3 regions of the Flexibacterium corallicola genome follow, and region 2 is predicted to be linked to each of the others. Evidence: predicted binding sites of a transcription regulator. Region 2 holds the regulator's gene; each other region holds the start of a gene.
What was found. Region 2 encodes PhoB, which activates phosphate uptake and scavenging genes when phosphate is short. Its sites were predicted from a motif close to TGTCATNNANCTGTCAT; they were not measured.
Positions count from the first base shown of each region.

Region 1: the regulator PhoB is predicted to act here: its motif matches at 6,547-6,563, upstream of P6574_RS04365 (ExeM/NucH family extracellular endonuclease).
Region 3: the regulator PhoB is predicted to act here: its motif matches at 3,422-3,438, upstream of P6574_RS11980 (esterase-like activity of phytase family protein).

Region 1 is NZ_JARRCW010000001.1:944,344-954,444, reverse strand. It holds gene P6574_RS04370 (type I secretion system permease/ATPase) at 1-1,701, opposite strand, end outside; gene P6574_RS04365 (ExeM/NucH family extracellular endonuclease) at 1,802-6,403, opposite strand; gene P6574_RS04360 (CehA/McbA family metallohydrolase) at 6,891-7,817, opposite strand; gene P6574_RS04355 (tetratricopeptide repeat protein) at 7,880-8,428, shown strand; gene P6574_RS04350 (hypothetical protein) at 8,439-9,134, opposite strand; gene P6574_RS04345 (ABC transporter permease) at 9,134-9,970, opposite strand; gene P6574_RS04340 (ABC transporter permease) at 9,967-10,101, opposite strand, start outside.
Region 2 is NZ_JARRCW010000001.1:3,328,882-3,338,982, reverse strand. It holds gene P6574_RS14595 (PstS family phosphate ABC transporter substrate-binding protein) at 1-166, shown strand, start outside; gene pstC (phosphate ABC transporter permease subunit PstC) at 280-1,668, shown strand; partial or broken gene P6574_RS22155 (DUF3333 domain-containing protein) at 1,661-2,140, shown strand; partial or broken gene pstA (phosphate ABC transporter permease PstA) at 2,765-3,481, shown strand; gene pstB (phosphate ABC transporter ATP-binding protein PstB) at 3,557-4,333, shown strand; gene phoU (phosphate signaling complex protein PhoU) at 4,364-5,065, shown strand; gene phoB (phosphate regulon transcriptional regulator PhoB) at 5,100-5,795, shown strand; gene P6574_RS14565 (GcrA family cell cycle regulator) at 5,890-6,474, opposite strand; gene P6574_RS14560 (aspartate aminotransferase family protein) at 7,138-8,325, shown strand; gene argF (ornithine carbamoyltransferase) at 8,336-9,274, shown strand; gene P6574_RS14550 (Hsp33 family molecular chaperone) at 9,274-10,101, shown strand, end outside.
Region 3 is NZ_JARRCW010000001.1:2,760,194-2,770,294, forward strand. It holds gene pntB (Re/Si-specific NAD(P)(+) transhydrogenase subunit beta) at 1-1,321, opposite strand, end outside; gene P6574_RS11975 (Re/Si-specific NAD(P)(+) transhydrogenase subunit alpha) at 1,339-2,907, opposite strand; gene P6574_RS11980 (esterase-like activity of phytase family protein) at 3,513-5,735, shown strand; one part of gene P6574_RS11985 (IS630 family transposase) at 5,810-6,424, opposite strand; one part of gene P6574_RS11985 (IS630 family transposase) at 6,427-6,768, opposite strand; gene P6574_RS11990 (MerR family transcriptional regulator) at 6,910-7,626, opposite strand; gene P6574_RS11995 (integration host factor subunit alpha) at 7,670-7,978, opposite strand; gene P6574_RS12000 (beta-ketoacyl-ACP synthase III) at 8,115-9,092, opposite strand; gene plsX (phosphate acyltransferase PlsX) at 9,096-10,101, opposite strand, start outside.

The DNA.
Region 1 (10,101 bases), 2.4 Mb from region 2:
CTCACGACGAGGGACTGGGGAGAGGACTTGTTTCATGACTTCATCTTTGTCACCAAAGGCAGCCTGCTTCCCGTCTTTCATGCAAAGCACTTTGTCAACTGATGACAAAGCACTTGGACGGTGAGCGATGATAACAGTGATACAACCTTGTTGTCTTAAAGAGCGAATAGCATTTGCAAGCGAAACCTCACCAGTATTATCGAGGTTGGAATTAGGCTCATCAAGAACCACAAGGAAAGGCTTCTTGTAGACTGCACGCGCAAGAGCTATGCGTTGCTTCTGTCCCCCAGACAAAGCATATCCTCCCGCTCCGATAACGGTATTATACCCCTCCGGAAGAGAAACAATAAAGTCATGCAAGTCTGCGGTTCGAGCTGCTTCGATAATATCATCCGAGGATGCCTCAGCTTCAAAACGAGAGATATTTTCAGCAACAGTGCCGTCAAAAAGTTGAATTTCCTGAGGCAAGTACCCAATAAAACGGCCAACTTGTCCCTCATTCCATTGATCAAGCTCGGCATCATCCAAGCGAACTGAGCCACGGAACGATGGCAACAAACCAACCAAAGATCTGGCAAGTGTAGACTTACCGCTTCCTGATGGCCCGATAACGCCAAGACCATCGCCAGCTTTCAAATCGAAGTTAATCCCTTGCAGGTAAGGTGTCTTTGACCCAACAGGTCCAGCAAACAGTCCCTCTACACGAAGCGACCTTGCCGGCAAAGGCAGTTCCATGACTTCCTTTTCTTCCAGAGCTGGAACGACTTCCTTAAGCCTTGCAAAGGATTGACGTGCTCCAAGAAATCCACGCCATTGTCCAACTGCCTGTTCAACTGGAGAAAGCGCACGCGACGTCAAAATAGATGCGGCGATCATGACACCTGGTGAAATTTCCTGCTGGATGGCAAGCCATGCACCAATTCCGAGGATGCCAGATTGCAGAAGAAAACGGATTGTTTTGATGGAGGTCGAAAACAAGCCAGACCAATCCGCAGCTCCACGCTGTGTGTTTAGGTAGCGCTCATTTTCTGCTGACCAACGCTGCGTTAAGGCTGGCATAATGCCCATTGCCTTTACAGCTTCCACATTGTGGCGACTTGTTTCCACTAAAGCTGTGCGGCGTGCAGTTGCACCAGCTGCTTGCCTCGTTGGTGCTCTTGTCAGCATTTCTGACAGGCCAATAAGCAAACAGATAATGATTGCACCACCTAAGGCAACAAAACCCAAAATACTGTGAAATAGGAAGACGATACCCAAGTAGATAGGCATCCAGGGAAGATCGAAAATTGCGGAAGGCCCTGGACCGGAAAGGAATTGTCTTACCCTGTCCAAATCCTGAACCGGACGAATAGAGCGTCCTTTTTCACCACCGCGCAGAGGTAAAAACGTGGAGGTTCGAAAAATATCTCCTGAAAGAGATGCATCCAGCTTTTGCCCCAGCCTTAATAAGATACGTCCCCGCAGCCCCTCCAGGAGGCCATAGAACATATAAAGTGTGGCGGCCAGAGTAGATATAACAACCAAGGTAGGAACGGAACCACTTGCCAAAACCCGGTCATAGACCTGAAGCATGAACAAAGGACCTGTTAACATTAATAAATTTATAATAAAACTTAAGTAACCAACACCCCAAAAGCTTGAAGTTAAGGACTTAAATGCGACGCTAACCTGCGAGCTATTTTCTGCTGATCGTGTTGTCAAGATTTTTCTCTATATTTATTGTATTTTTCTTCTCTAACTTTACCTTTCGAAAATGTAACCTAAAAAAAAAGGGGAGGCAAGCAACCTCCCCTTTTTATGATTAAGCAATTGGGCTAATACCACCCAAATCCAACCCGATTACAAGCGGATCATGGTCTGATGCACCATAAGGTCCATCATCGTAAAACCCTGCATCGGTGAAGCCACTGTCGTAACTCAACAGGTCAGGCTCGTCAGCATTTATGTGCCATTCAGTTACGCCAGTTACCTGATCAGCAAGACTGTCGGAGGCAAGTGCCTGATCCAAAGACCCTTGCTGGCCATCGAATACGAAGCTGTAAGCCTCATCCGAACCAACAAACTCGTCAATGATATCAACCATACCGGCATCATCTCTCAATGCATCCAACGGATCTTCCTGCGCATAAGAATTGAAGTCACCAATAACAAGGAAATCTTCATCAAGTCCGGCACCTGCATAGTCAGTCTCTATCCATGAACCAAGCTCAGAAGCTGCGTCCGTACGCACTTGGTTCCAGAAGCCCTGACCATCGTTTTGATCGAAGTTCGGATCAGCAAGAAGAGCTTCCAGATCAGCTGTTACCTGCGCAACATCTTCCGCTGGAATAGTACCCGCGTCCAGCTGGCTCTGGATATCCTCAGCCAGACTATCCAGACCGCTTGGCCCCTTTGATTTGTAGTGATTTACGCCAAGCGTAAAGACTTCACCGTTGTTATCTTCAAAGGTCGCCACTGTCGTTGGACGGTTGCGATCGTGATCACTCACATAATCCCTGCTGGCATACTCCTGTAACCGCTCAGCGATCGCATAGGTTTCAGCTGCACTTGGCTCTTCATAAACCAGAACATCAGAAGTAACGAGGGAGAGCTCGCTCTCTTTATAGATGATACCAGTGGTAATGACGTCGGTACCAACAGGAGCACCATCCGATGGGTTTACATAAGTGTACAACTCATCCGTACGGCCTTGCTCAATCAATTCCGCATTCAAAGCATCAACAAGGCTTTGAATCGCACTGTCATCACCAAATCCGTTGTTTTCAACTTCCTGCACGCCAAAAACATCCGCATCAATTGCAAGCATTGCATTGACAAGCTTTGCAGTCTGACGCTCCAGATCCGCTTCACTGCTTGCACCACGTTCTCCCAAAGAGGTGAAGTAGTTCAGAACGTTAAAACTGGATACTGTCAGGTTTCCACCTGTATCTTCTGGGGCATCAGTACGAGCGCCGGAATTAGTGCTCTCATCAATGGAAATCTGGTCATCTACATAGACCCGATATTCACCATAGGAGTAGGACATAACGCCTTCTACCGGAGCATCCAGCTCTGCGCCAAGGCGCAGTGTCGCCCCTTGAGAGAAGTCATCACCTGCATCCAGATAACCGTTACCGTTATCTCCCTGCTCTTCACTGACAGGAACGAAAGTGAACTCATCAGGGTTCTGGGTGCTATTTGCATCATCAATGATGATACGGTTGTTCTGGTTCTGCTCGATAAGCTCGGCAACTTCCTCAGCCTGATCTTGAGCATCATAGATCTGGGTCGGCATGGTTTGTGTACCAGCTGATACAGTAATTTCTCCATAACGGTCGAAGGAGAAGTTCTCGATAACTGTCAGCGCTTCACCATTATTGGTATCAAGGCTGATACGCATGCCCTCATACTTCTCTAGCGTTTCTGAGTTGGCAAATGGCAGAGTGACTTGTGCTTGAGACGGCAAGTTATTTCCGGAGCTCAATACAGTGAGGTTGGTGATGTTTGAAAGCTGGGTCTGGCCAAAGTTTTCACCGACAGTTCCTCCCAGTTCCACATGATCTCCAACAGCAATAGTTGGTGCAGAACCCGTGTAGACAAACACACCTTCAGATGTCTGGTCATTTCCATCTGAATCGCTGTCTTCTTCTTGCAAGAAGAAGCCATCTTCCGCCACATAAGTAACAATTGCACTCACGTTAACAGCTGCGCCAACCATTGGGCTCTCATCACCGCTCCCCTGAATTTCAGAGATTGCCGTGATGGAATAATCATCATTGATGACTGTTGTTGTCGCAGAACCGGAAGAAATAGTGCCACCGACAGGGTTAGTAAGCGAGACTGTCAGACCTTCATCAAATTCCGTGACGATGTCGCCCGACAGTTCCAGTGAAATGGTTTGAGAAGTTTCACCCGCTTCGAAGGACACAGAGCCAGTTGGCAGCACGCCGCCGAAGTCTTCTGCGTCCACATCCCCTTCAACGTAGAACTCAACGGAACCTGCTTCAGAAGCATCACCACTGCGCATAACTGTGAACTCAACAGTAGTTGTACCGCTATCACCTTCTCGAATGGTTGCTTCATTTGCAGCCACTGAGAACGTTGGCTCAACAGGTCCAGTGTCACCTGTACGATCGCCTTCAAGCTGCAAGTTTTGGAAGGCAAATGCTTCTGAACCACCATCAGCTGTAGACTGGAATGAAACTGTCAGTTCCGATCCTGTTCCTGCGATATCCGCCAGCAATGTTTGCAACTCGTTGCTTAAAGTAACGCCGCTTCCTGTTTCAACCAAAGGATCGTCAAGCGATACCCGCGTTCCCCCCGCAAGGGTGTATGTCTGGCTTTCATCTTCAGAAGCCTCAAACGCAAACAGCTCTTGAGAAGCTCCGCCATCAATGGAGTAGGTAAAGACAAAGCTGTCATCGGCTTCGAAATCACCCATTGCACCAGCGTCCAAAGACAGAGCAATGTTGCTGTATCCGGAAATATCGAAGGTCCAGCTGGCAGTTACCGGGCCGGAGTTATCGCCATTGATTGTGTCAACTGCACCGAAGAAACTATCCGTATTCGTGCCAGCGTCAATAATGCCAGCAGTATCACTTGGATAAGTAGAAGAGCTTTCATCGACCAATGAAAACGGAACATCGTCCCCAACCTGCATGATACCGAATGCATCTCCTCCACTGGAGAAATCAGGCGCATCATTGGTGTAGCTCACGAGATTTCGGCTTTCCGAATTCAGCAGATCATAGGCAAATACCTCACGCTGGATTGGTTCACCTTCAATTTTCAGGTTCTGCAGAGCCAGAGCTTCGGAGCCACCATCAGCTTGCGCTTCCACAATGATTGTCAGCTCCGAGCCGACACCTTCAATGTCACCAAGCAGGGTCTGCAATTCATTTGAAAGGACTGTGCCTGTTGATGTTTCCACCAGAGGGTCGTTGAGAGTGACTTCAGAGCCGTTCGCAAGCGTATAGGTCTGGCTTCCACTCTCATCAGCAGAGAATGTAAACAGAACCTGCTCTTCACCACCATCTAGCGAATAACGAACTTCAAAAGAATCCGTCGCCTCAAAATCGCCCATTGCACCAGCATCAAGAGCGACACTCAAATTCATGTAGCCGGAGACATCGAAGGTCCATGATGCTTGAACAGGCTCTGAGTTATCAGCGTTTTGAGTGTCGACAATACCGAAGAATTCATCGGCATTTGTTCCAGCATCAATTATGCCTGCAGTATCACTGGTATTGGAGGAATTACTCTCATCAAGCAGCGCGAAAGGAATGCTATCGCCTACCTTCATTTTAGCAAATGCATCACCGGCCGATCCAAAGTCTGGCGCAGTATTCGAATAATTCAGCAAACCTTCACTGGAGGAACCAACCATATCGTAGGCGATTGTTTCGCGAACAACGTCGGCCACAGTTACAGTAATCGATTGCACATCTGTTGCGCCATTGCTGTCTGTCACGGTAATATCCAGACTATAAGTATTATCGCCATCACTATCAGCCGGTGCTTCAAAATCTGCCGGAGTGATAAAAGAAAGTTCGCCTGTTTCGGCATTAATCTGGAAGAGGGCGCTATCTTCCCCACCCGAAATTGAGTAGGTCAGCGCATCACCATCAATATCAATGGCAGACGCCGTTGCAATGCTTGTCTCACCTTCATTTACTTCTACGGAGGTTGGAAGAGACAAAACCGGAGCGTCATTTGTGCCCGTCACAACAACAGTAACGGTTGCCTCGGTTTCACTTCCCTGCCCGTCTGTCACAAGGTAGGTAAATGTATCTTCGAAGGTTTCACCTGCGGCCAAATGATCAAACACGCTTCCAGCATCGTAAGAAATGCTCTCACCATTCAAGGAGACTGTGGCACCTGCTGCGCTGTTTGAGACGCTGGTGATTGTGAGTTCATCCCCATCAAGCTCCAGATCATTTGCCAGTAGCTCGGACGCGGTGAGGGACAAACCGCTATCTTCATCAATCGCAACAGTATCTTCCGTTGCAATCACTTCATTGTTTGTACCATCTAGATACAAAGTGTAATCATCACCCTCAAAATACAGGGATTCAACGTTTGTCAGGGTATCAATCTGGCTCGCATCAAGCGCTGCAACAGATGTGAAGCGTGCAAAGCCAAATCTAAAGCTTGCTACGCTGTAGTCCCGAACAGACCCGGAATACCATGCAGTATCAAAGCCGAAACCACCGTCAATGATGTCGTTCCCATCTCCTCCAGAGATTGTATCGTCACCAAAACCAGCAAAGACCGTGTCATCGCCGGCACCTGCCTCTATCCAGTCATTACCTAGACTGGAGAGAATTTTGTCTGCACCGTCTGTACCTTGCAGTGCATCATCCCCCCAAGTGCCGAAAATATAGTTCTTTGAGAACCAGCCATTCTTACGGAAGTGGTAGGTCATATTACGGAACCCCTGCAACTAATGCTCTAAATATCCCCCACCCGGGATACCTAGAATTTTAAGCTTTATTTAACCAGTAAAAATACGATCAGCTTAAATAAGCCTTCGTATAGCAAAGCACACTACTCATCTATTACTATAAATTAACAGCAATATTACACTTTATTAACCATATATTATGGGGTGAAAATGCCGATGATTTAGCTAAGTTATTGAAATAAAATTCATTAAGGTAAAAATTTTTCAATCACAACCAAAACTCAAAAGCGGTGTTTTTTACCCACCTTTTCAATCTATTGTGATAATTGTAATTTTTTACGTATCTATGATTGTAGTGAATATTAATACTTTCGTATCAAAGTGCAGAATCACACTTACGCAAGTAGAAAGGGAATGAATACAATCTTCCTTTCCAGAAAGAGATTCATTCCCTTTTCCAAGCCTCAACAGCCCTAAGTAGGCTAGACTACAAAGTAGGTTTTAATTACTACGTCCTCCAAATCGGATTAGACCAAGCCCGTTTCCCAGCTCTGTCAACAATTGTAATACGCAGCCAATCTGAACTCTTAAAATACTCCAATGGAAGCGAGGTCTTTGTTATGGCTTCTCCGTGGATAGCTGTAGCTTTAATGCCCCTGCCCTGCACAAGAACAGAAGATACGGCACTACACTCAACTTCAACTAGATCCCTGTTCCAACGAATGCTATGCAACTCTGGTCCCTGCGAAGAATAATAGTGACCGGCTTTCAGCGCTGCCAACAAAGCCTCCGGGCTATTTTCTGAGGCCTTGACCATAACCCAGCCACCAAAATGATCTGGCCCTTTGAAGTGGGCATCATCAGTTGCACACAGCGTCAGCTTTTTCCCCTCATCCAAAAGGTGTTCAAGCGTATGAAACCCAAACCCGCGATCCGCACCTGTAAAACAGTCGTGGTTGTAGGCCTCCACTGCATGAGCCGCTTTTAAACTACGTGCATCATTCATGGTCAGGCCAGACCATTCCGGATGGGCTAAAACGACAAAGGCTCCCGCATCCCGCGCTCGTTGAGCGATATCCGACCCGTTTTCCTGATCAGGTACGGGGTAAAAGTCTGGGGAGTTAGGGGGAGCAAAATCCTCAGGCAAACCAACTGCCAATATGTGCCAGAGAGACCCATTTTCCATTGCCCCAGAGTGCAATTCCGCACCTAAAATAGTTGTAAACCCCTCCCGTCTAAAAGGGCGTGTATCAACAATTGGGTAGTCATAGCAGCCCACAAAGTGATCCGTTACAGCAATAAAGTCATAGCCTTCTGCATGATAGCGCCGGCAAACTTCTTCTGGTGTCAGTGTACCATCCGACCTGTTTGAGTGCGTATGCAGGTTTCCACGGTAAAACCGTCCCTCTTTCTCAAAAGTTCCTTCCGTTTTCATTGCCTAATCCCCCTTTCTGAGACTGCCTTGCAAGAATCGCAGGTTTTTCCTATCTTGTTTAAATGATTGATCTTTCCCAGTTACCCTTTTTAATTTCTGCCGGACGATGGCAAGAAGCCGAAACGCTTTTGAAAAAAGCCTCCCGAAGAAAAGAGTGTCCTGCAGAATTGCACTACAACCTTGGAAAGGTTTACGAGCAACTTGGAAAGACAGAGAAAATTGGCCCATGCTTTTTGCAGGCCGTCCAAAAACTGCCGGATTATTCAATTGCATGGTTTGAACTGGGCCGCTGGCAAGTTGCCCAAAATCAATTGGACAGGGCACTCGCTTCTTTTCAAAAAGTGGTAGCCTTAAGCCCTGCAGATCAGGATGCCTGGAGAAATGTGGGCCGTCTTGGCTTGAGGTTGGGCCTGTGGGCTGTCGCCAAAGACGCTTGGGAGAAGCTTTCGGGAGAGGAAGCAGATCAGGCCCTTTACAGGATTGCAGCAGAAACAGGGGATGAAACCGCCCCTGCACTTCTATCCACATTGCTGGAAGCACCATCAGCACGGCCTCGGATTTTGAAGGAAATGGTCCGAACGGCCAAGGGCAGAATACCGCTAAGGCTTTAAGCACACCGGCCTACCTGCGATACTTTTTACGGTAGACACCCGTATCTGTTTGCAATTCGCGCTGCACCCTCGCACTTTCCTCAACCCAATCCTCCGACATATTTTCTACAAGGAGTTCCGGCTGCTCCTGCGCCGGCACTGCAACAATCTGCGCAATGGGTGTTCCCTTGACAATTGTTCCCTCAAAGCCCTTTTGTAAAATGGCTGGAAAATGAACATACCCATGCTTGAAGCGATCACTATCCACCAGCCCGCTTAAGGTCTGAAACGGTAAATCACTCCTGTTCATAGGATGGGTAAATAGAAGCTGCCAGCCTTCTGGAGCTTCCAAACTCCAGAAGTTCATGAACTTAAGCAGCAATTCATCAGATTGCCCTAAAGGAGCGCCCTCTGCCTGCTCGGGTACATGAACGCCGATGGGTGCTCGGCTGATGGGACTATCTGAAATTATCGGCGGGTTCCAGTCCCAAAAAACCTCTCCACCTTCAAAGTGAAGGTCCGTTGGCAACAAAATGCAAACGCCCAGCGTCAAAGCATCTATGAGCGGAGGGCAGTGTTTAAGTGTCCTCACGGTTTCCCCGCCAAGAGTGGGGGAAACTGTTTTACCCGGCATGGAACGAAACCACTCCGGCAGCATTTGCGCTGCCGGAACGGGAGCCGGTAAAACCTTCCTAAGAGCTGGATGACAACGCGCAACAACCTTCATTATTCACCCTTCTTCGCTTCCTTCTTCACTAGGAACGTGTAGAGGAAGGCAAAGCTGACGGTCAAAAAGATGATAATCGTACCTACCGCATTAATCACGGGCGGATGACCATTGGGGTTACGCGCCATAGCGCCAACCTCGGTTGCAAACGTACAGGCCCCGCCTTTGGCAAACATGGTTGTATTGTAATTTTCCATGGAAGCCATGAATGCAATCACTGCTGCAGATGCCAAAGCCGGCACCAGATAGGGTAGCGTTATCCTGAAGAAAACCCGAAACGGTGAAGCACCAAGATCAAGAGCTGCCTCTTCCAGCTCTACAGGTTGCCTTTGCAGGCGCGCCATGATGATGAGGAGCGGGTATCCGGCAACAAACGTGATTTGTGCCATCACAATAGTGAATGTACCGGCATCAACACCAACCCGCCCCCAAAAAACAAGAGCCGACAACCCGAGAACAATTCCTGGTGCAAGCATAGGAGAGAGAAGAACCCACCACAAAATTCCGTTTACCCTACTTTGCCAACGGGTGAGCAAAACAGCGCCCGATAAACCAAGCAGGAGAGACGCGGGCACGACGAAGGCCGATATCCAAAGGGAGTTCTGGAAGCAGCTGATAAAGCGATCCCGATCCAGAGCCCGCAGGACATTGTCGGCACGCATCGCTTCTGGTGACATCCAGAAAAACTCGTACCACTTGGTCGTAAATCCTTGCCAATCGGTAACTGAAGGCGGGGATGTATTGTTGAAGCTGGCAACCACCATCAACAGGAGCGGTGCAAACATGAAGGCAATAAAGGCCCAAGTATAGGCGGAGAGAACTCGGGATGAAGTCATTGAGCCCTCGCAAAGTCTTTTAAGCGCGTACGCATTAGCCACATAAACAAAGCAACAAGAGCAAAACACAATACCGTATAGGTAACCGAATAGGCGGCCCCGATATTGGAGTTCTCTGCTTCAAAAAATTT
Region 2 (10,101 bases):
CGTGGGTGTGATACCAGGTATTGAACAGTATCTTGCGGAGTTTACTCATGAAGATACTTGGGGTGATGAAGGTTATTTGGCAGATAAAGGACTTATTCCACTGCCAGTGGCTGACCGTGAAACGGTTTCCTCTTCCGCTTCAGCTCTGACACCACTTTCATTTTAAGTAGAGCCAAGTGCTCCTAAAAAACTGTCGGCCGGGCATTAAAGGTCCGGCCACTACTTAACGGAATACTAAAAGGCCAAGGGCTGGGAAGCTTTTATGGCGGGACGCGTAAGATGCTCTGGACATATCTAATTTGCCTCTTTGGGCTGGCCTTGTTTGCGTATGTGCTGGGTCATTCCAAATCCATAGGAGTTGTTGAGGGGGACTTGAAAAAGCTTCACTCCCGACCGAATTATCACGGGGGTTTTCTTGCAATTCTCAGTATCGTTCCCGGCATTCTTCTTGTGCTCGTATGGGCTATTCTCGCTCCCGGAATTATTGATAAATTAGTCGTTGTAAGAAGTTCCGACTTTATTGCTGAGTTGTCAGCTCCTCAGTTGCAAGCGTTCCTGCGTGATGCCAAGGCCATCACCTATGGTGGACTTGTCGGGTTTTCCAATGAAGGTAAAGAGTTCGCTGCAAACCTCTATTCTCGCTATGATCTGATCAGCGCCATATTGCTTGGTGGGGTGTTATGTGGCCTTGTGGCATCCGGATTATTCTTCGGTCTACAGGCAATCAATCCAAAGTTACGGGCTCGCCATATTGTCGAAAAAACGGTCATGGGCGTTCTCATTATATGTTCAGGTGTGGCAATTCTCACAACTCTTGGCATAGTCCTGTCTCTCATCTTCGAAAGCTTGATGTTCTTCCGGCAGGTTCCTCTACTGGACTTCGTCTTTGGAACCCATTGGAGCCCGCAAAGTGCCTTTGAAGGGGCCGGCGGGGAAAGCTCTCAAGTAAACACAGAGATTTTTGGCGCTATCCCTCTGCTGGTTGGCACAATGCTGATTACCGCAATTGCCATTGCAGTTGCGGCTCCCATAGGCTTGTTGTCGGCGATTTATTTGTCGGATTATGCTTCGAACCGTATTCGCGCAACGGCCAAGCCCTTGCTTGAAATTCTTGCCGGTATTCCAACTGTTGTTTATGGCTTCTTTGCAGCTCTTTCCGTTGCCCCGTTGATCCGTGGCTGGGGAGAGAGCTTCGGCCTCTCTGTTTCTTCGGAGAGCGCTCTTGCAGCAGGGCTGGTCATGGGAATTATGATCATTCCCTTTGTCTCCTCTTTGTCGGACGATGTTATAAACGCTGTTCCGCAATCTTTGAGAGATGGCTCCGCTGGACTTGGAGCAACAAAGTCTGAAACGATTGTGCGCGTTGTACTCCCTGCAGCACTTCCCGGTATTGTTTCCGCGCTGATTTTGGCAATCTCTCGTGCCATTGGTGAGACCATGATCGTTGTCATGGCTGCAGGTCTGGCTGCGAATATGACAATTAATCCTCTGGAAGCTGTCACAACAGTCACAGTTCAAATCGTTACTCTCCTCGTTGGGGATCAGGAGTTTGACAGTGCAAAAACGCTGGCTGCCTTCGCTCTGGGGCTACTTCTGTTCTGCATTACGCTTGCCCTAAATATCTTCGCTCTGCGCGTTGTGAAAAAATATAGAGAACAATATGACTAATATTGCTCATGAAAAAATCGATGTTGCTGGTGAAACTGTTCACACAGGTCACAGGGCTCGGCAGAGGTTAAAGAAACGCTATGCAGCTGAAACCCGTTTCAAGCTCTACGGCGTTGCCGCTTTGTTGGTGTCTGGTGTCTTTCTGGTTGCACTGCTGGGATCGATTATCTCCAAAGGCCTGCCCGCATTTACCTATAACTATGTGACAGTCTCGGTGGACCTGTCCTCCAATAATGTGAACCCGGATAAACCACAGGCTGCCAGCTATAATGGGATACTGCGCAGCAGTTTGAAGCAGAGCTTACCATTTGTTTCCACTCGCAAGGACCGCAAAATTCTCAACTCTTTGTTGTCGTCGGGTGCGGGAATCCTTCTTCAGCGGGAAGTTATTGCTCAGAAAGTTCAATTAGGGGCGGAGAGTTCCGTTGCTCTGCCGTTGTCGGACTATGCAGATCTTTATTTGAAAGGCTTGATCACCAAAAAGTCTTCTGTTGATCCTGATAGTGCAGCAAGTGTGAGTATCACCAGCTCGACGGCCTCTGTTCATATGGCCGGAAATGTTCTGGGGCCGGTTCGGGATGAAATTACAGCCTACCTGAATGGGCAGGCCGAAGACCTGAGGCGGCGAATTGCGCTACGCAGACAGTCGGAAAAAAATCTACTTTCAAAGATATATGGACTATCTGGCAGGATCACTCAGTCTGACCCCTTGGAAAGAAAGCGGCTGGAAGAAGAGCTTTCTGCGGCAAAATCCTCTCAGGAGCGAGTACAGGACATTATTTCTGCGCTGCAAGTAGACCTTTCACGAATTGATCAGCGTCTGTCCAAGCTGAATGGCCCACAGCAGTTAAATGATGAAATGCCAAGTTACTTCATCAATATTGCTGGCGGCGTGCTTAAAGTTGATGAGATTGACGGAAACCAAGCAAGTGGCCCGGTTCTGATACCAATACAGAATTCAGTAACTGCGCAAGCGGGTAATTGGTCACTTGAGAAAATTGAAGTTCCTCAATCATCGCGGAAGTTTTCTGACAGGGAAATCGCTTATACAGACTATCTGGAGCAAAAAGGCCAGATAAGTAACCGGTGGAATAGTATTTTCCTAACAGCAGGGGCCAGTCGCGAGCCAGAAATGGCGGGTATTTGGGGAGCCGTTGTCGGCACTTTCTGGACTATGATCGTGACACTCTCTCTCTCCTTTCCAGTAGGTGTTGCCTCCGCAATTTATCTGGAAGAGTTTGCACCGAAAAACCGCTGGACCCAGTTTATTGAAGTAAACATCAACAATCTGGCGGCCGTCCCGTCGATTGTGTTTGGTCTATTGGGGCTGGCAGTCTTTTTGAATGTGTTTGGCCTACCAAGGTCCGCCCCCGTTGTTGGTGGAATGGTCCTTGCCTTGATGACTTTGCCAACCATTATAATTGCGTCCCGAGCTGCTCTGCAGGCTGTACCGCCTTCAATTCGTGAAGCGGCCTTGGGGGTCGGTGCATCTCGCTTACAAGCCGTGTTCCATCATGTGTTGCCTCTAGCCATGCCAGGGATATTGACGGGAACAATCATCGGAATGGCGCAGGCGTTGGGCGAAACCGCCCCGCTTCTCATGATCGGTATGGTTGCCTTCATTGTGGATGTACCAGGTACTCCGCTGGATCCTTCTACGGTTCTCCCAGTGCAAATTTTCATGTGGGCAGACTTTCCCGAGCCTGCATTCCAGCAAAAAACGTCAGCAGCCATCATGGTGCTGCTCGGGTTCTTAATTTGCATGAATGCAATCGCAATTGTTTTGCGCAAGAAGTTTGAACGTCGCTGGTGATTTGAGGGTGAAATGTACAAGTTTGAAACAACAGGCAGAAGCCAAATAACTGGTCCAGTGGTGAATGATGTGACTATGGAAACCGATAGAGAAATACCATTAAAAATGCGTGGTGAAGGCGTTTGTGTCTACTATGGTCAAAAGCAGGCTCTCAACGCTATTCATCTGGAGATCAGAAAGAATCAGGTAACCGCACTTATTGGTCCATCGGGGTGTGGGAAATCAACGTTCCTACGTTGCCTGAACCGCATGAATGATACGATTGAAAGTTGCCGGGTGGAAGGAGGGATCTACCTTGACCACGACGATATTTATGATCCCAGCATTGATGTTGTTGAGCTGAGAGCACGGGTGGGTATGGTTTTTCAAAAGCCCAACCCTTTCCCAAAGTCGATTTTTGAAAATGTTGCATATGGTCCGCGTATTCATGGTCTTGCTCAATCAAAGTCTGATCTTGAAGAAATTGTAGCAAACAGTCTCCAAAAGGCGGGGCTTTTTGAAGAAGTCAAAGACCGCTTGGATGAGCCAGGGACGGGACTGTCCGGCGGTCAGCAGCAACGGCTGTGTATCGCCAGAGCCATTGCAGTTTCTCCGGAAGTCATCTTGATGGATGAGCCCTGTTCGGCTCTGGACCCCATTGCCACTGCCAAGGTGGAGGAGTTGATTGATGAGCTTCGTGAAAACTACACGATTGTTATCGTAACGCACTCCATGCAGCAGGCTGCCCGTGTTTCCCAGCGCACCGCATTCTTTCACCTCGGAAGCTTGGTGGAGGAAAGTTTAACCAACGATATATTTACGAACCCAAAAGACCAGCGCACGCAAGATTATATAACTGGCCGCATTGGCTGATAAGAACGAAAGCATAACAGGTGATTGGCTATGTCAGACCATATTGTGTCGGCCTTTAATGATGAAATGAAAAATCTTGCCACGCGGGTTCTTGAAATGGGCGGTATGGCAGAAACTCTGGTTAGAGACTCTATTCAAGCGCTTTTGACCGACAACCGGAAACTGGCTGAAAGTACGATTGAGGCTGACAAGCGGTTGGACGCAATGCAAAGTGAGCTGGAAGATTTGAGTGTTTCCATTATTGCGCGCCGCCAGCCCATGGCAAGTGATCTCAGGGAAGTGGTTGCGGCTATGCGAATTTCCAATGATCTTGAAAGGGTCGGAGATTTGGCCAAGAATATCTCCAAGAGGACACTGGCTATAAAGGGGGGGTTAGGCTCAAAGGAGTGGGCGCAAGGTGTTGAGCATATGGCAGACCTTGCGCTTTGCCAGCTGAAGGATACTCTGGATACATATACGAGTGGGGATCTGGAGGTTTTGAGACAGGTTCAATTGCGGGATGAAGAGATTGATGCTCTTTATACGTCCATTTTCAGAGAGCTGCTTACCTATATGATGGAGGACCCGCGCAGCATTACAAAATGTGCGCATTTATTGTTTTGTGCTAAAAATATTGAACGAATTGGTGATCATGCAACGAACATTGCCGAGAATATTTACTATAAGATCACCGGGGAGCACTTGCCGAACGAGCGGCCCAAAAGTGATGAATTGAACGCCTTGGCGAACTAGTTGACTTAATAGTTCATGGAAAGACATCTTAACTATGCCTGATATTCTTGTTGTTGAAGATGAAGAGTCTTTGAGCCTGCTCTTGCAATATAACCTTGAGGCAGAAGGCTACAATGTGGAAGTCTGCATGAAAGGGGATGAGGCGGATTTGCGGCTTCAGGAAAGTCAACCGGATCTTGTGTTGCTGGACTGGATGTTACCGGGTGTCTCGGGTATTGAGCTGTGTCGTCGCATGAGAGCCAGAGAGGAAACTGCACAGATTCCAATCATCATGCTGACAGCGCGGGGAGAAGAAACCGAACGTGTACGAGGACTCTCCACCGGAGCTGATGATTATGTTGTCAAACCGTTCTCTGTTCCTGAGCTGATGGCACGCATTCGCGCCATTTTGCGGCGCAGTAAGCCCGAGGTCGTATCTTCACAGTTAAAGTCCGGGGATATTGAACTGGACCGGGAGACCCACCGTGTCAGGCGTTTGGGGAAGGAAATTCACCTTGGCCCAACTGAGTTCCGGCTTCTGGAGTTTTTGATGAAGGCTCCGGGACGAGTATATTCACGCGAACAATTGCTGGATGGTGTTTGGGGGCATGATGTGTATGTGGATGAAAGGACTGTTGATGTTCATGTTGGCCGCCTGCGCAAAGCGATAAACCGCGGAAAACAGAAAGATCCCATCCGGACTGTTCGGGGCGCTGGGTATTCGTTTAACGATCAGTATGCAGTGGCATAATCGACCTGAGTTAAGAGGTTATAAAAAATAACAGCAAAAAGCATGGGCTTTTTGCTGTTCAATACGTGGTTTTCGACACAATGTCGTTTTGAACTTAAGCAGTTGCTTTACGTTCGCGTCTTCTTTCGCTGACTGGCTGATAGGCAACCCTGCGATGGTGAGCGCAATATGGTGTCGATCCATCTGATTGACGCCCGCAAAAATGAAAGTCTTCCCCGCCGGGATCACCAATAGGCCACTTACAAGTGCGTTCATTCAGGCTAAGTATAGTCGCCCGCTCCGACATTGGCATCAGGCTATCAGGCGAAGAAACTGGTTCAATCTCTCCCACCGGGATAATTTCCGGCTCAATCTTTAAGGCGTTTGCCCCAGACACACTTGGTTGGTGTGTTTGTTGAGATAACGGAGAAGCACTTCGAGCTTTAACGGGTGCACTGTCACTTTTTGCAGATGCAGGAGGCGCAGTTTTTCTGGGAGAAGGTGATGTTGAAGAAGAAGTGTTACGCCGTGGCTTACTAGAGTTCGTTGATTTGACACGGCCGGATAAGCCTAGCCTGTGGACTTTTCCTATAACTGCGTTTCGAGTGACATTCCCCAGTTCTGCCGCGATTTGGCTAGCGCTGAGACCTTCAGCCCATAGCTTGGTTAGGAGTTCAACACGATCAGTCGTCCAGCTCATAGAAGTCCCCATCTTCCTACTGTCTTCTCGAGTACAACTTTTGTGTGTAGTCGCTGTAGATTAGCTGCATTACATCCAGTCATTGGAAACGAGAAGGTGTTTCCCACTTAGCACTGACCCTACTATAGTGAATATTGGAGTAGCAATGATGCCAAATAAATCATGTTGGTTTGTAGTCGGTTTTCCCCAGAATTAAACTAAGTCAAGGAGTTGTCCATGATCTCGTGGTGGTCGAATGGACATAATAACTGTATGTACTGCAAATAATTCTAAATATTTTTTTTGCTGGAATTAATATCGGCTTGCCAACTTCTCAATAAATACATGAGAATTTTTTAAGATGTTTGTTTGTGTCACCCCATTTGCTAGAAGCTCTCTGTATTCATACTAGCTATAAAGTATGGTGGCATTTATAACCTTGAGTTGTGTTTGGTGTCCCTATCAGGCCGAGCGTTTGAAACGTAAATAAAGAGGGCTTTTTAGTCCTGTAAACTTGGCAAAAAACCTTTGCAATACGTAAAGATGATTGACAGTTAGAAGTGAAAGCTCTTTATATAACTTCTTTTGAAATTAAGGGGTCTTAAACGACGTTCTCTTAGTTGCTTGCTGAAACAAAATTGCTCTTCTTTCGAATGAGAAGAGACCCTATCCAAGGAGTAGGATATGACGACTTCGTCGCTCTTTCAGACCTATGTACGTTCCGAGCTTGAGTTCGAGCGGGGGGAAGGTGTCTGGCTGTATGCGAATGATGGTCGACGATATATGGATTGCGCTTCTGGTGTTGCTGTGAGCGGCTTGGGACATTCTCATCCAAAACTCGTTGAGGCTTTACAAAAGCAGGCGGAAACCCTGTGGCATGTGTCGAACCTTTATCGCAGTAAAGAGCAGGAAGAGCTTGGGCAACTTCTGGTGGACAATAGCTTCGCCGATAAGGTGTTCTTCTGCAATTCGGGCACTGAGGCTGTGGAAGGCGCTATCAAGACTACACGGCGCTATTTCTATGCCAAGGGGGAACCCGAAAAATATCGGATCATTACCTTCGAAGGTGCCTTTCACGGGCGGACAATGGCCGGCCTTGCCGCAGGCGGTCAGCAGAAATACCTTGAGGGGTTTGGCCCTGCTCTGGAAGGGTTCGACAAAGTTCCTTTTGCCGATCTGGAGGCAGTCAAAGCTGCAATTGGTCCGCAAACTGCGGCTATCTTGCTAGAACCCATTCAAGGTGAAGGGGGCATTAAGGCGTTTGATCCGGCCTTCCTTAGAGCGCTGCGCGCCCTTTGTGATGAACATGGCTTGCTTTTGGTTCTGGATGAAATTCAGTGTGGTGTAGGGCGAACAGGTAAGTTCTTTGCCCATGAATGGGCAGGAATTGAACCAGATGTAATGGCTGTTGCCAAGGGAATCGGCGGAGGCTTCCCTCTGGGAGCCTTTCTCGCGACCGATGAAGTGGCGTCTGGCATGAGCGCTGGAACCCACGGCACCACTTATGGTGGGAACCTTCTGGCCATGACTGTTGGTAAGGCCGTGTTAAGTATTGTTCTTGAACCGGAATTTTTGGAGAAAGTCCAGAAGAAGTCACTTCTGCTTAAGCAGAAACTGGCGGCTTTGGTGGATAGCCATCCAGAAGTATTCAAGGAAGTCCGAGGTTCTGGTTTAATGCTTGGGCTGGTTTGCAAGGGTGACCAAGGTCTAACTTTAAAAGCCTGTCGCGACAATGGTCTTCTGCCAGTTCCTGCGGGAGAAAATGTCCTTCGCATTATGCCTCCGATGGTCATCAGTGAAGAAGAAATTTCCCAGCTTGTTGAGATGCTGGAGACGGCAGCTTTAGCAACTGAAGCTGCACAAAAGAAATAAGAGTTAATCCATGTCCGTTGTTTCAAAGCCCAAACATTTTCTTGATATCTCTGAGTTGCCAGCAGGTGAGCTGCGAAAAATTCTTGATGGTGCCTCCCTTTTGAAAAAAAGGAGAGAGGCTCAACGTGGTAAATCCGGCCCTCTTTCGGGGCGGACGTTGGCTATGATCTTTGAACAGCCCTCAACACGTACACGCATCTCTTTTGATGTGGGTGCGCGGGAGCTGGGTGGTGAGCCGCTTATGCTGACTGGTAAGGAAATGCAGCTGGGGCGCGGGGAATCTATTCCTGATACCGCCCGTGTTCTCAGCCGTTTCGTTGATATGATCATGATCCGTATGTTGGATCATGAAGCTGTTCGCGAACTGGCACAGTATTCTGATATACCTGTCATAAACGGTCTGACAAAAGAGTCCCATCCCTGCCAGATTATGGCGGATATCATGACGTTTGAAGAACATCGCGGGCCTATTCAAGGCAAGCGGATTGCATGGGTTGGGGATAGCAACAACGTACTCTACTCGTGGATGCAAGCGAGCGCAAAGCTGGATTTCGAGCTTGTCGTGGGGGCGCCAAAGGAGTTGACTGTTCCGCAGGAGTGGTTAGAAGCAGTCAAGCGTCAAGGTGGCAATGTCACCATTACCGAGGACCCGATTGAAGCAGTTTCTGGCTGTCATGCTGTCATTACTGATTGCTGGGTTTCTATGGGCGATGAAGACGCTTCTTACCGCTATAACCTGCTGAGCCCGTATCAGGTGAATGATAACTTGATGGCCAAGGCGCATAATGAAGCAATATTTATGCACTGTTTGCCAGCTCACCGTGGCGAAGAGGTTACGGATGCGGTAATGGATGGCCCACAGTCGGTTGTTTTCGATGAAGCTGAAAACCGACTGCACGCTCAAAAAGGAATTATGGCATGGTGTCTTGATGCACTGCCGGAGGAATAATGAATAAAAGCCAAGAGCAAACGTCTAAAGTGAAGCCTGTGGGTGATGATGTTGTCCTTCCTTTCTCGGTTGAGGGGCTGGACGTTCGCGGGCGAAGTGTACGTCTGGGCGCAGTTTTGGACAGCATGCTTGCCCGTCATGACTACCCGGTGCCTGTCAAGAAGTTGCTTGCGCAGGCAACTGTTCTGACAGCGATGCTGGGAAGTACGTTGAAGTTTGACGGGCGGTTGACGTTGCAGGCACAAAGTGATGGTGCTGTGTCCATGATGGTTGTGGACTTCAATGCGCCTGACGGCTTGCGCGCAACAGCTTCTTTTGATGAAGAGCGTGTGAGTTCTGTCGCGCAGCAGGAAGGCTTCAAGCCGGAAGATTTGCTCGGCAAGGGGCATCTGGCGTTCACAATCGATCAGGGTGCTCACACCAGCCGCTACCAAGGCATTGTGGCTCTGAATGGCATCTCTTTGGAAGAAGCTGCACACGAATACTTCCTAAAGTCCGAGCAGATACCGACGCGGGTCCGCCTTTCTGTCGCGGAAGTGTTGAAGGCTGACGAGAAGGGGAGCTACAATCATACTTGGCGCGCTGGCGGCATTATGGTTCAGTTTCTCCCTCAAGCACCTGAGCGCATGCGAGCCGCAGATATTCACCCGGGAGATGCTCCGGAAGGTACACCAGCGCACTTTGTAGAAGAAGATGATGCATGGGTAGAAGCCAAATCTTTGGTGGATACGGTCAAGGATGATGAGATTGTTGATCCTGATCTTGGAATAGAACAATTGCTGTTCAGGCTGTTCCATGAGCGGGGCGCTCGGGTTTATGACCCTCAT
Region 3 (10,101 bases), 570 kb from region 2:
CTTTATAGAACAGCGGGTTTTCGATACCGGAGTAACCGGTGCCCTGACCGCGCTTGGAGATGAACACGTTCTTGGCTTTCCAAACTTCCAGCACCGGCATACCGGCGATTGGGGAGTTTGGATCTTCCTGTGCTGCCGGGTTCACGATGTCGTTGGCACCGATGATAATCACAACGTCCGTTTCTGGGAAATCGTCGTTGATCTCATCCATTTCCAGAACGATATCGTAGGGAACCTTCGCTTCAGCCAGCAGAACGTTCATGTGTCCGGGCAAGCGGCCAGCAACCGGATGGATTGCAAAGCGAACGTCTTTACCCTTGGCACGAAGACGTTTGGTCAGCTCGGAAACGGATTGCTGTGCCTGCGCAACAGCCATGCCGTAGCCCGGAACAATCACGATACTATCGGCATCGTGCAACGCTTCAGAAACATAGTCACTGTCCGTTGGAACCATTTCCCCTTCGATCTCTTGTGCTGGACCGGAGGTGTTGCCAAAGCCGCCCAGAATAACCGAGAGGAAGTGGCGGTTCATAGCCTTACACATGATGTAGGAAAGGATCGCACCGGAAGAGCCTACAAGAGCACCTGTCACGATGAGCAGATCGTTGCCAAGCAGGAAGCCTGTTGCCGCAGCTGCCCAGCCCGAATAGGAGTTGAGCATGGAAACCACAACCGGCATATCCGCGCCGCCAATGGCCATAACCATGTGAACACCGATCACAAACGCGATCAAGGTCATCAGGTAAAGCGTCCAGGATCCAGCATGGTTCATATACATGACCAGAAGGATAAGAGAGACGATTACCATAGCCGCATTGAGCAGGTGACGACCGGGCAGGATCAGGGCTTTACCGCCAATGCTTCCAGCCAGCTTGCCATAGGCAATGATGGAACCTGTGAAGGTAATCGCACCGATGAACACGCCGAGGAAGATTTCCACTTCGTGAATAACCTGAGCAGCGCCAACAAGGCCCTCAGGCGGATTGATGTCGGAGTTGATGCCGATGAAAACAGCAGCCAGACCCACGAAGGAGTGCAGCGCCGCCACAAGCTGCGGCATGCCCGTCATTTCAACGCGCTGCGCCACAATGACACCGATAACCGCGCCAACCACAATGGTGATGATCAAAACAGTGACAACTGCGCCGCTGCCAAGATTAACACCAGTGCCCAAAATGGTGGCGAGCACAGCAATAGCCATACCGACAATACCGAACCATACGGCTCGCTTGGCGCTTTCTTGATTGGAAAGTCCGCCAAGAGACAGAATGAACAGGACGGTGGCCGCAATATAAGCGGCGGTTTGAAGTCCGATAGACATAGTTCTTCGCTCCCCGCTTAAGACTTGTTGAACATCTGGAGCATACGGCGTGTCACCATGAAGCCCCCGACAATGTTAATGGTTGCAATGAGCACCGAAATGCCAGCCAAGATCATGACGATCCAACTTGGCGATCCCAGCTGCAGCAAGGCGCCCAGAATGATAATGCCGGAAATGGCATTGGTGACCGCCATCAGCGGTGTGTGCAAGGAGTGGGCAACGCCCCAGATAACCTGAAAGCCCACGAACACAGCCAGAACAAACACGATGAAGTGCTGCATGAAGTCAGCCGGCGCATACATGCCGATAAGACCCATCACAACTGCGCCGGTGGCCAGAAGGCCAAACTGGCGACGGCCTGCCGCTTTATGGGCAGCTGCTTCTTCCGCGGCCAGCTCTTCGGCAGTCTTTTCAGGTGCCTTTGGCTTTTGCGCGGCAATGGCTGCAATCTTTGGCGGAGGTGGCGGGAATGTAACCGCCCCTTCGTGCGTCACGGTCGCACCGCGGATCACATCATCTTCCATGTTGACGTTTGGCTGACCGTCTTTTTCAGGGGTCAGGTCGTCCATCATATGGCGGATGTTGGTCGCATAAAGCGTCGAGGACTGTGCGGCCATGCGGGACGGGAAGTCGGTGTAGCCGATAATGGTCACGCCATTATCAGTGACAACTTTTTCGTCCTGTTTGGTCAGTTTACAGTTCCCGCCTTTTTCAGCGGCAAGATCCACTATCACCGAACCGGCTTTCATGGACTGAACCATGTCCTCGGTCCACAGTTCCGGCGCCTCACGGCCCGGAATCAGCGCAGTGGTGATAACAATGTCCACCTCTGGAGCCAGTTCGCGGAATTTGGCAAGCTGCGCCTCGCGGAACTCTGGCGAAGAAACGGAGGCATATCCGCCCGAAGACGCGCCGTCCTGCTGCTCTTCTTCAAAGTCCAGATAGACGAACTCCGCCCCCATGGATTCGACCTGCTCAGCCACTTCCGGGCGAACGTCAAATGCAAGAGTGATGGCACCAAGAGAAGTAGAGGCGCCAATGGCTGCAAGACCTGCAACACCTGCACCCACAACAAGAACTTTCGCAGGCGGTACCTTACCGGCAGCAGTGATCTGACCTGTAAAGAAGCGTGGGAAATTGTTACCCGCTTCGATGACAGCACGATAACCGCCAATGTTCGCCATGGAGGACAGTGCGTCCATTTTCTGCGCTCGGGAGATGCGCGGCACCATGTCCATTGCCAGAACAGTGACGTTCTTGTCAGCAAACTTCTTTAACAGCTCTTCATTTTGAGCAGGCCAGAAGAAGGAAACTAGAATCTGTCCGGAACGAGAAAGCGCCAGTTCACTTTCTTCTGGCGGACGGACTTTGGCAACAATATCCGCAGTTTCCCATAGGGCTTTCGCATCGGCGACAACCTTAACACCCGCAGCGGCATAGTCCTCATCGGAGAAGTTAGCAGCACTACCGGCACCACTTTCAACTACGCACTCATACCCTAATTTTGCCAATTGCTTGGCACTCTCAGGCGTCAGAGCAACGCGCTGTTCCCCTTCAAGGACCTCCTTTGGAGCTCCTATAATCATGGTCATTCCTTTTTTCCGGCTCCTCACCTGAACACATCAAACAAGGGCCTAGCCTAAATACGCCGGGGTAGAATTCCCAATACCCCTAAAATTGTTCGGTCAGCCATAACAACCAAGTTATAATAGCCAAACAAATCTCAATGGCATAACTCGACACATACCACCCCGAATTGTCAATTGAGACATGCTCATTCGGGTAGGTAGTTTTAGTTGATCCACAAAATATAACAGGAAATCAAAGCGGGAATACTTCGACTTTAAGCTGAATTACGCATGTATTAGTTCATAGCGCCGCAAGAAATTAAAAACTAAAAATTCTAGAGAGAGTAGAAATATAGGTCCTTCACCTGACCATTACGTCACAAAAGCGTTGCGCGGGGACTATCTACCGCACCTACACTTTAGGCCTACTACGAACTATCTAACAGTTGAACTCAACAAACTTTAGGGGAGAAAAAAAATCAAGGCCAACAAAGTCATGGTAACCCAGTCCAGCCCCGTCACGTAGCTTCCCAGTCATATAAGTTTCAAAATTCTGTCATCGGGCCTCCATATGCCACCGCTAGCGTCAGCGCGTTTTTCGGCTTTCCCAATGGAGTTCTTGAATGCGAAAACAATATATCACGCTTTCCAGCGCAGTTACATTTACGGCTCTGGCGCTGAGCAGTACCTCGGTTACGCTCGCTGCCGACCAGCTTTATTTCGAGCGTGTCGCCACCTACCCCGTTTATAAAACTCTGGAGGAAAGCGCGCAGCTGGACACCAAGACATCTGCCGAGATCATTGCCGCAACTGATGATGAGAAAACACTGGTTTTCACCGATAGCCCCGCGCACGCGCTGGTTTTCCTTGGCATTGATGACATCTACCAGCCATCTCCCAAAGGGCGCGTTGCCTTGAGCGGTGAGCCCACCTCAGTCGCGGTTGCCGGAGGCTATGCCTATGTGGGCGTAAATACCTCCCAAAGTTACACTCAGCCTTCCGGTCACCTTGCTATTGTCGACGTGAAGACACTGGCAATAACAGGCCAATGTGACCTTGGGGGGCAGCCGGATTCCGTTGCCCTTTCGCCAGACCGCAAGTTTCTCACTGTGGCCATTGAGAACGAGCGGGATGAGGATTTGAATGAGGGCGTTATTCCGCAAGCTCCAGCCGGTTACCTTGCGTCCTTTGATCTGGATACAAATGGGCAACTGCAAAACTGCGATAGCGTTCGTCGCACAAGTTTGAGCGGGTTGGCACACGTGGCCCCTTCCGACCCTGAAGCCGAATTTGTTTCCATTAACAACGACAATACCGTAGTGGTAACGCTGCAGGAAAACAACCATCTGGCGCTCGTAGACTTAAAAACTGGTAGGGTGCAAAACCATTTTCCAGCCGGACACGCGTCTGCTATGAATATCCCCGTTAGAAAAGCGAAAATGAGTGATGCCTCTGGCTCCATTAACTCAATCGCCCGTGAACCCGACGCGGTAGCCTGGATCGACGACGAACGTTTTGTTACGGCCAATGAGGGCGATTACAAGGGTGGTTCCCGTGGTTTCACCATCTGGAATAAAAAAGGCGACGTCCTTTTTGACAGCGGTGGCAGCATGGAACATTTGGCCATGTCATACGGGCACTATCCAGCCAAACGCGCTCACAAGAAGGGTGTTGAGCCGGAAGGTGTCGCAACAGGTAAGTTCGGCGAACAGACATATATTTTTGTCAACTCCGAGCGCGGCAACTTCGTCGCCGTTTATAAGGATACGGGCAGCACGCCGGAGTTTGTCCAGTTCCTCCCCACCCATATTGCCCCAGAGGGCTTGCTGGCTCTGCCAAAGCGCGGCCTATTCGTCGTTGCAAATGAGGGCGAGTCCCTTGAGGACAATGTCCGCTCACACCTGAGCCTTTATCAGTTCGGGGCCAAGACCCCTTTTTACCCCCATCTTGTCTCTGACATGGATGACCGCACCAACGCGCCCATAGGCTGGGGTGCCCTCTCGGGCCTTACCGCCAGCAAGCAAGACCCGAACATTTTGTATGCAGTTTCAGACAGCTTTTATGATGAAGCCCGCATCTTAAAAATTGACAGGTCTCATAGCCCCGCAAAAATTATAGAGTACATCACTCTTCCCTCGCCCGCTGATTTGGACTTGGAAGGTATTGCCCTAAGCACCAATGGCGGCTTTTGGCTGGCCAGCGAAGGCAATGCGAAAGACCGCCCTCCTCTTCTTCTGGAGGTTGCAAGTGACGGATCCATTCTTAAAGAAGTCCAACTACCTCAATCTCTTCTTGAGGTGCAAAGTTCCTATTCCTTGGAAGGTGTGGCGGAGTTCAGCTACAACGGGCAAACCAAAGTCGCTGTCGCTTTCCAGCGGGAATGGAAGGACGATCAAAAAGGGCTTGTTAAGCTGGGCTTTTATACCCTAGAAGACAACAGCTGGGCATTTGCCCACTACCCACTTGATACGCCCGCCAGCAAAGCAGGAGGCTGGGTTGGTCTTTCTGAAATTATTTCACTTGGAAATAACCGCCTCGCACTTCTTGAAAGAGACAACAAAGGCGGTCAGGCAGCGGCAATCAAACAGATCACCACAGTCTCCCTTGATGGTATCGATCTTATGCCCCATGGGCAAAAGCTTCCCGTCCTCAAGAAGAATGTCGTTGTGGACCTGCTTCCCGCGCTGTCCCGCAGCAACGGCTGGACACCTGATAAGGTTGAAGGCATGGCACGCACCATAGACGGCGCCGTGATCATCATAACGGACAATGACGGGGTAGATGATGCATCAGGGGAAACCCAGTTCATCAATCTTGGGCCAGCCGACCAGCTTGGCCTGAAATAAAAAAAGCTGCCCGTGATCTGGAATATCACGGGCAGCCATTGATTATAAGCGCTTTAACCTATAGTCTTGAGCCTTTATACTGAAACATATCCAGCTGCCTTGAAGTAATTCCAACACTCTTGGGGTGTGAACAGATCGCATATGTCACCCAGAGCCTTTATCAAGGTCTCAAAGGTTCTGGCTTTCATTCTGCGTAGGTGTGCTTTGAGCTTGGAAAACGCCATTTCGATAGGATTGAGATCAGGAGAATAGGGCGGCAGAAAAAGGAACCAACACCCGCTTTGTCTGAGGGCCCTTGCGGCTTCTGGAACTTTGTGTGTGGACAGGTTATCCAGAATGACCACCGTTTTAGGGTGCAAGCATGGAGCCAGTTGTGTCGTGATATAAGTGGTGAATGCCTTGCCATTCATGGCCCCGTCCAGAACCCAGGGCGCAATGAGTCCCTCGTGGGTCAAACCGGCGATAAAGGTCTGGTTCTGCCAGCGTCCAAACGGCGCTGTGTCAAGGGCTCGTTCCCCTTTAAAGGCTCGGCCTCGCAGCCGGGTTAAATTCGTTTTAACACTGGTTTCATCGAGAAACACCAGTCTCTCAGGCAGATCACGCATTATAGGCTGACGGGTGTGGCGCCATTCATCTCTGGCATTTTGTACATGGAGTTTGCCACGCTCGGTTGCCACCAACGATTTTTTTTATAGGTGTAGCCAAGACGGCGCAAAGCCTTGGAGACGGAAGTATGGTGAACCCTCACTCCCTCAGCCATGAAAAGTGCATCACATAACTCCATCAACGTGATATCTCCGTCTTGATTGACCAGCTCGCGCAAGAAGGAGAGGTAGGGCTCCAATTTTCCGCCTCCCTTTGGGCGCCCTGTCCTGACCGGGATTAAACTCTGCCCCTCCCGAACTTTACGGGCCAAGCGAGATCCTGATGCTGGAGAGATCAGCAGGCGGCGTGCTGCTTCACGCCCGCTCATCCCGGATAAAATGAGCCTTTTAAAGCGAAGGCGTAAATCAAGTGAAAGTGGCCGGCCCATGTGATCTCCTCCCTAAAAGGAGTGAATCACAAATCAACCTGATTGGGAATCCCCAATCGATTCAGCGTTGCGCCTCATTGCTTTAATGTTTTTAAAGCAAAAACCGGTGCCAACTTTACGGCGGCACACTTTAAGGCGTCTCTATCGTGCCTGATCCAGCATGCGCTTGCACTCCAAAAGCTCAAAGAGCGTTGCCTGAAGGCTACGCACCTCGTCTTTTGAAAGGCCGCTCTCCTCATTGGTAGGAACAACGATCTTTTCATTGCCGCGCAAGCGGTCCATGATCCGAAACGGACCGGATGATTGGCTTTGCTGGGCAGTTGGCGCATCATCAGGCAGCACCCCCTCCGGCAAAGCGTCCGGGTCGCCCTGAACGGTTTCATAGTCATTCTCGGCCAGCTGGGTTTCCATTGCAGCAGCTACAGCGGAAAGATCTTCAGCTTCCAGCTCAAGATGGCCGCCCTCCTCACCGACGTGCGCATTCATCACGCCCGCTTGGGTCATAGTTTCACTGCCGTAGTCCTCGTCCTCCATAGACGAATCGTCGGAGGACACTCCGGCAACCCCTTTTGGCAAGGTAGGCATGACTCCGTTGGACGCCGACATCACGAATTTTACGCCCTGTTCACGCAAAATTCGTTGTACACCCTTGATCGTATATCCTTCACCATAAAGAAGGTGACGAATGCCTTTCAATAGCTCGACGTCATCCGGGCGATAGTAACGCCGACCACCGCCGCGCTTGAGAGGGCTGATCTGTGTAAATCTGGTTTCCCAAAATCGCAACACATGCTGGGGAAGGTCCAGATCACTGGCCACTTCACTAATCGTACGGAAAGCGTCTTGGCTCTTTGTCACTGGAAATAACTTGCCTAATATCTATGTAATTTGGAAAAGTGCCTTACGCACCCTCGACAAGGGCGTCATTAATGCGTTGTTTCAAAACATTACTTGGTTTGAAGACCATAACGCGGCGAGGAGAAATGGGAACCTCTTCACCTGTCTTCGGGTTCCGTCCAATACGCTCGCCTTTTGAACGAACAACAAATGAACCAAAAGAGGACAGCTTTACAGTGTCCCCTTTCACAAGACTTTCAGAAATCTCACCAAGAACCTTTTCCACCAGCTCAGCTGATTCTGTTCTTGAAAGACCGACCTTCTGATAGACAGCTTCGCACAAATCTGCGCGTGTGATAGTACGATTACCCATTTCACACTCCATTTAGAGAGCTTCATTCCAAAGAAATAAGGATTATTCTCAAGGAGATACGGTATTCACTTAAAGCTTTTCGGTCAACAGGCAATTGCAATCTTATGTCAACATTAAATTGTTGATGCCCAGTTTACTACCAACGTAGCAGCACTGCCCCCCATGTGAATCCGCCGCCCATGGCTTCCAGCATAACCAGATCACCTTTTTTGACCTTACCTTCACGTACAACACTATCTAGTGCCAGGGGAATCGATGCTGCAGACGTATTTCCGTGTTTTCCAACCGTCTTGACAACTTTTTCAGGAGCGATACCCAATTTTCTGGCGGAAGCATCAATAATGCGCTCATTGGCCTGATGGGGAACAAACCAGTCCAAATCCTGCGCGCTGGTGCCAGTCGCCTCGAATGCGGATATGATCACATCTGTCACCATACCTACAGCATGTTTGAAAACTTCGCGGCCTTGCATGCGAATCTTACCGGTGGTCTGGGTAGAAGACGGCCCGCCATCCACATAGAGTTTTTCTTTGTGGCGGCCATCGGAACGCAGCTGGCATGTCAAAATGCCACTTTCATTGATCTCCGGCTTGCCTTCCTGCGCTTCCATAACAATGGCGCCGGCGCCGTCACCAAACAGCACGCAGGTGGTCCGGTCTTCCCAGTCCAGAAGGCGGGAGAACGTTTCGGCTCCAATTACAAGCGCGCGCTTTGCCAAGCCGCCACGCAAATACGCATCGGCAGTTGTAACCGCATAAACAAAGCCGGAACACACTGCCTGCACATCAAACGCCGCGCCATGAGTAATACCAAGGCCGGCTTGAACAGTTACTGCGGAGGCCGGGAAAGTATTGTCCGGTGTAGCCGTGGCCAGAATGATCAAATCAATACTGGATGCCTCTACGCCCGCATTCTCCAAAGCAGCTTTTGCGGCTTTAAGAGCCAGATCGGAAGTGACCTCATTGTCAGCGGCAATATAACGCTGATGGATGCCGCTACGTTGTACGATCCATTCGTCAGAAGTATCTACAATCTCTTCCAGCTTCTTGTTTGGTACGACCTTTTCCGGCAGGTAGCTACCAGATCCCAAAACAACAGAACGAAGTTCACTCACGTGTTAACCTTCCGCACTTTCTCCAGTTTGACCAAAGCGACCACGATGGTAATCGCCCAAATCCTCGGAGATTTTCTTTATAAGTTTATTCTTTGCCATATCATGAGCAAGCTCGACAGCAGAGGCAAAACCTTCTGCATCTGTGCCACCATGGCTTTTTATCACAATACCATTAAGACCAAGAAAGACACCGCCGTTCACTTTACGCGGGTCCATTTTTGCCCGAAGCCTGTCAAATGCTCCACGTGCAAACAGATAGCCAATTTTCGCCATCAACGTCCGGCTCATGGCAGCACGCAGATACCCTGCAAGCTGTTTTGCAGTACCCTCAGCCGATTTTAGTGCGATATTTCCGGCAAAACCTTCCGTAACAACAACGTCAACAGTTCCTTTGCCGATGTCATCACCTTCAACGAAGCCGGTATACATCATGTTGGGCGGAGAAAGTTCGCGCAGCATTTTGCCTGCGGTCCGGACTTCCTCTACACCCTTAACCTCTTCAACACCAATATTTAAAAGTCCAACGGTTGGCTGTTTAACCCCTTGCAAGGAGCGAGCCATGGCCCCACCAAGAATTGCAAAATCAATCAGTTGCTGAGCGTCCGCGCCAACAGTAGCACCAACATCCAGAACAATTGATTCCCCGCGCATTGTCGGCCAGATCGCTGCAAGCGCCGGACGCTCCACACCAGACATCATCCGTAGACAGAACTTGGCCATAGCCATAAGCGCGCCGGTATTTCCGGCGGAGACCGCCACGTCCGCATCCCCTGCCTTCACCGCAGCAATGGCTTGCCACATGGACGACTTTCCACGTCCCTTGCGCAGCGCCTTGCTGGGCTTTTCATCCATTTCAATGGAAACATCTGTATGAATGATACTGCTTGCAGCTTTCAGGCGTGGATATTTTTCCAGCCCCGCAGTGATCTGGGTTGAATCGCCGAAAAGTAAGAACTCAATATTCGGGCACCGTTCCAAGACAAGGTCAGCACCGGGCAGCACTGTTTCC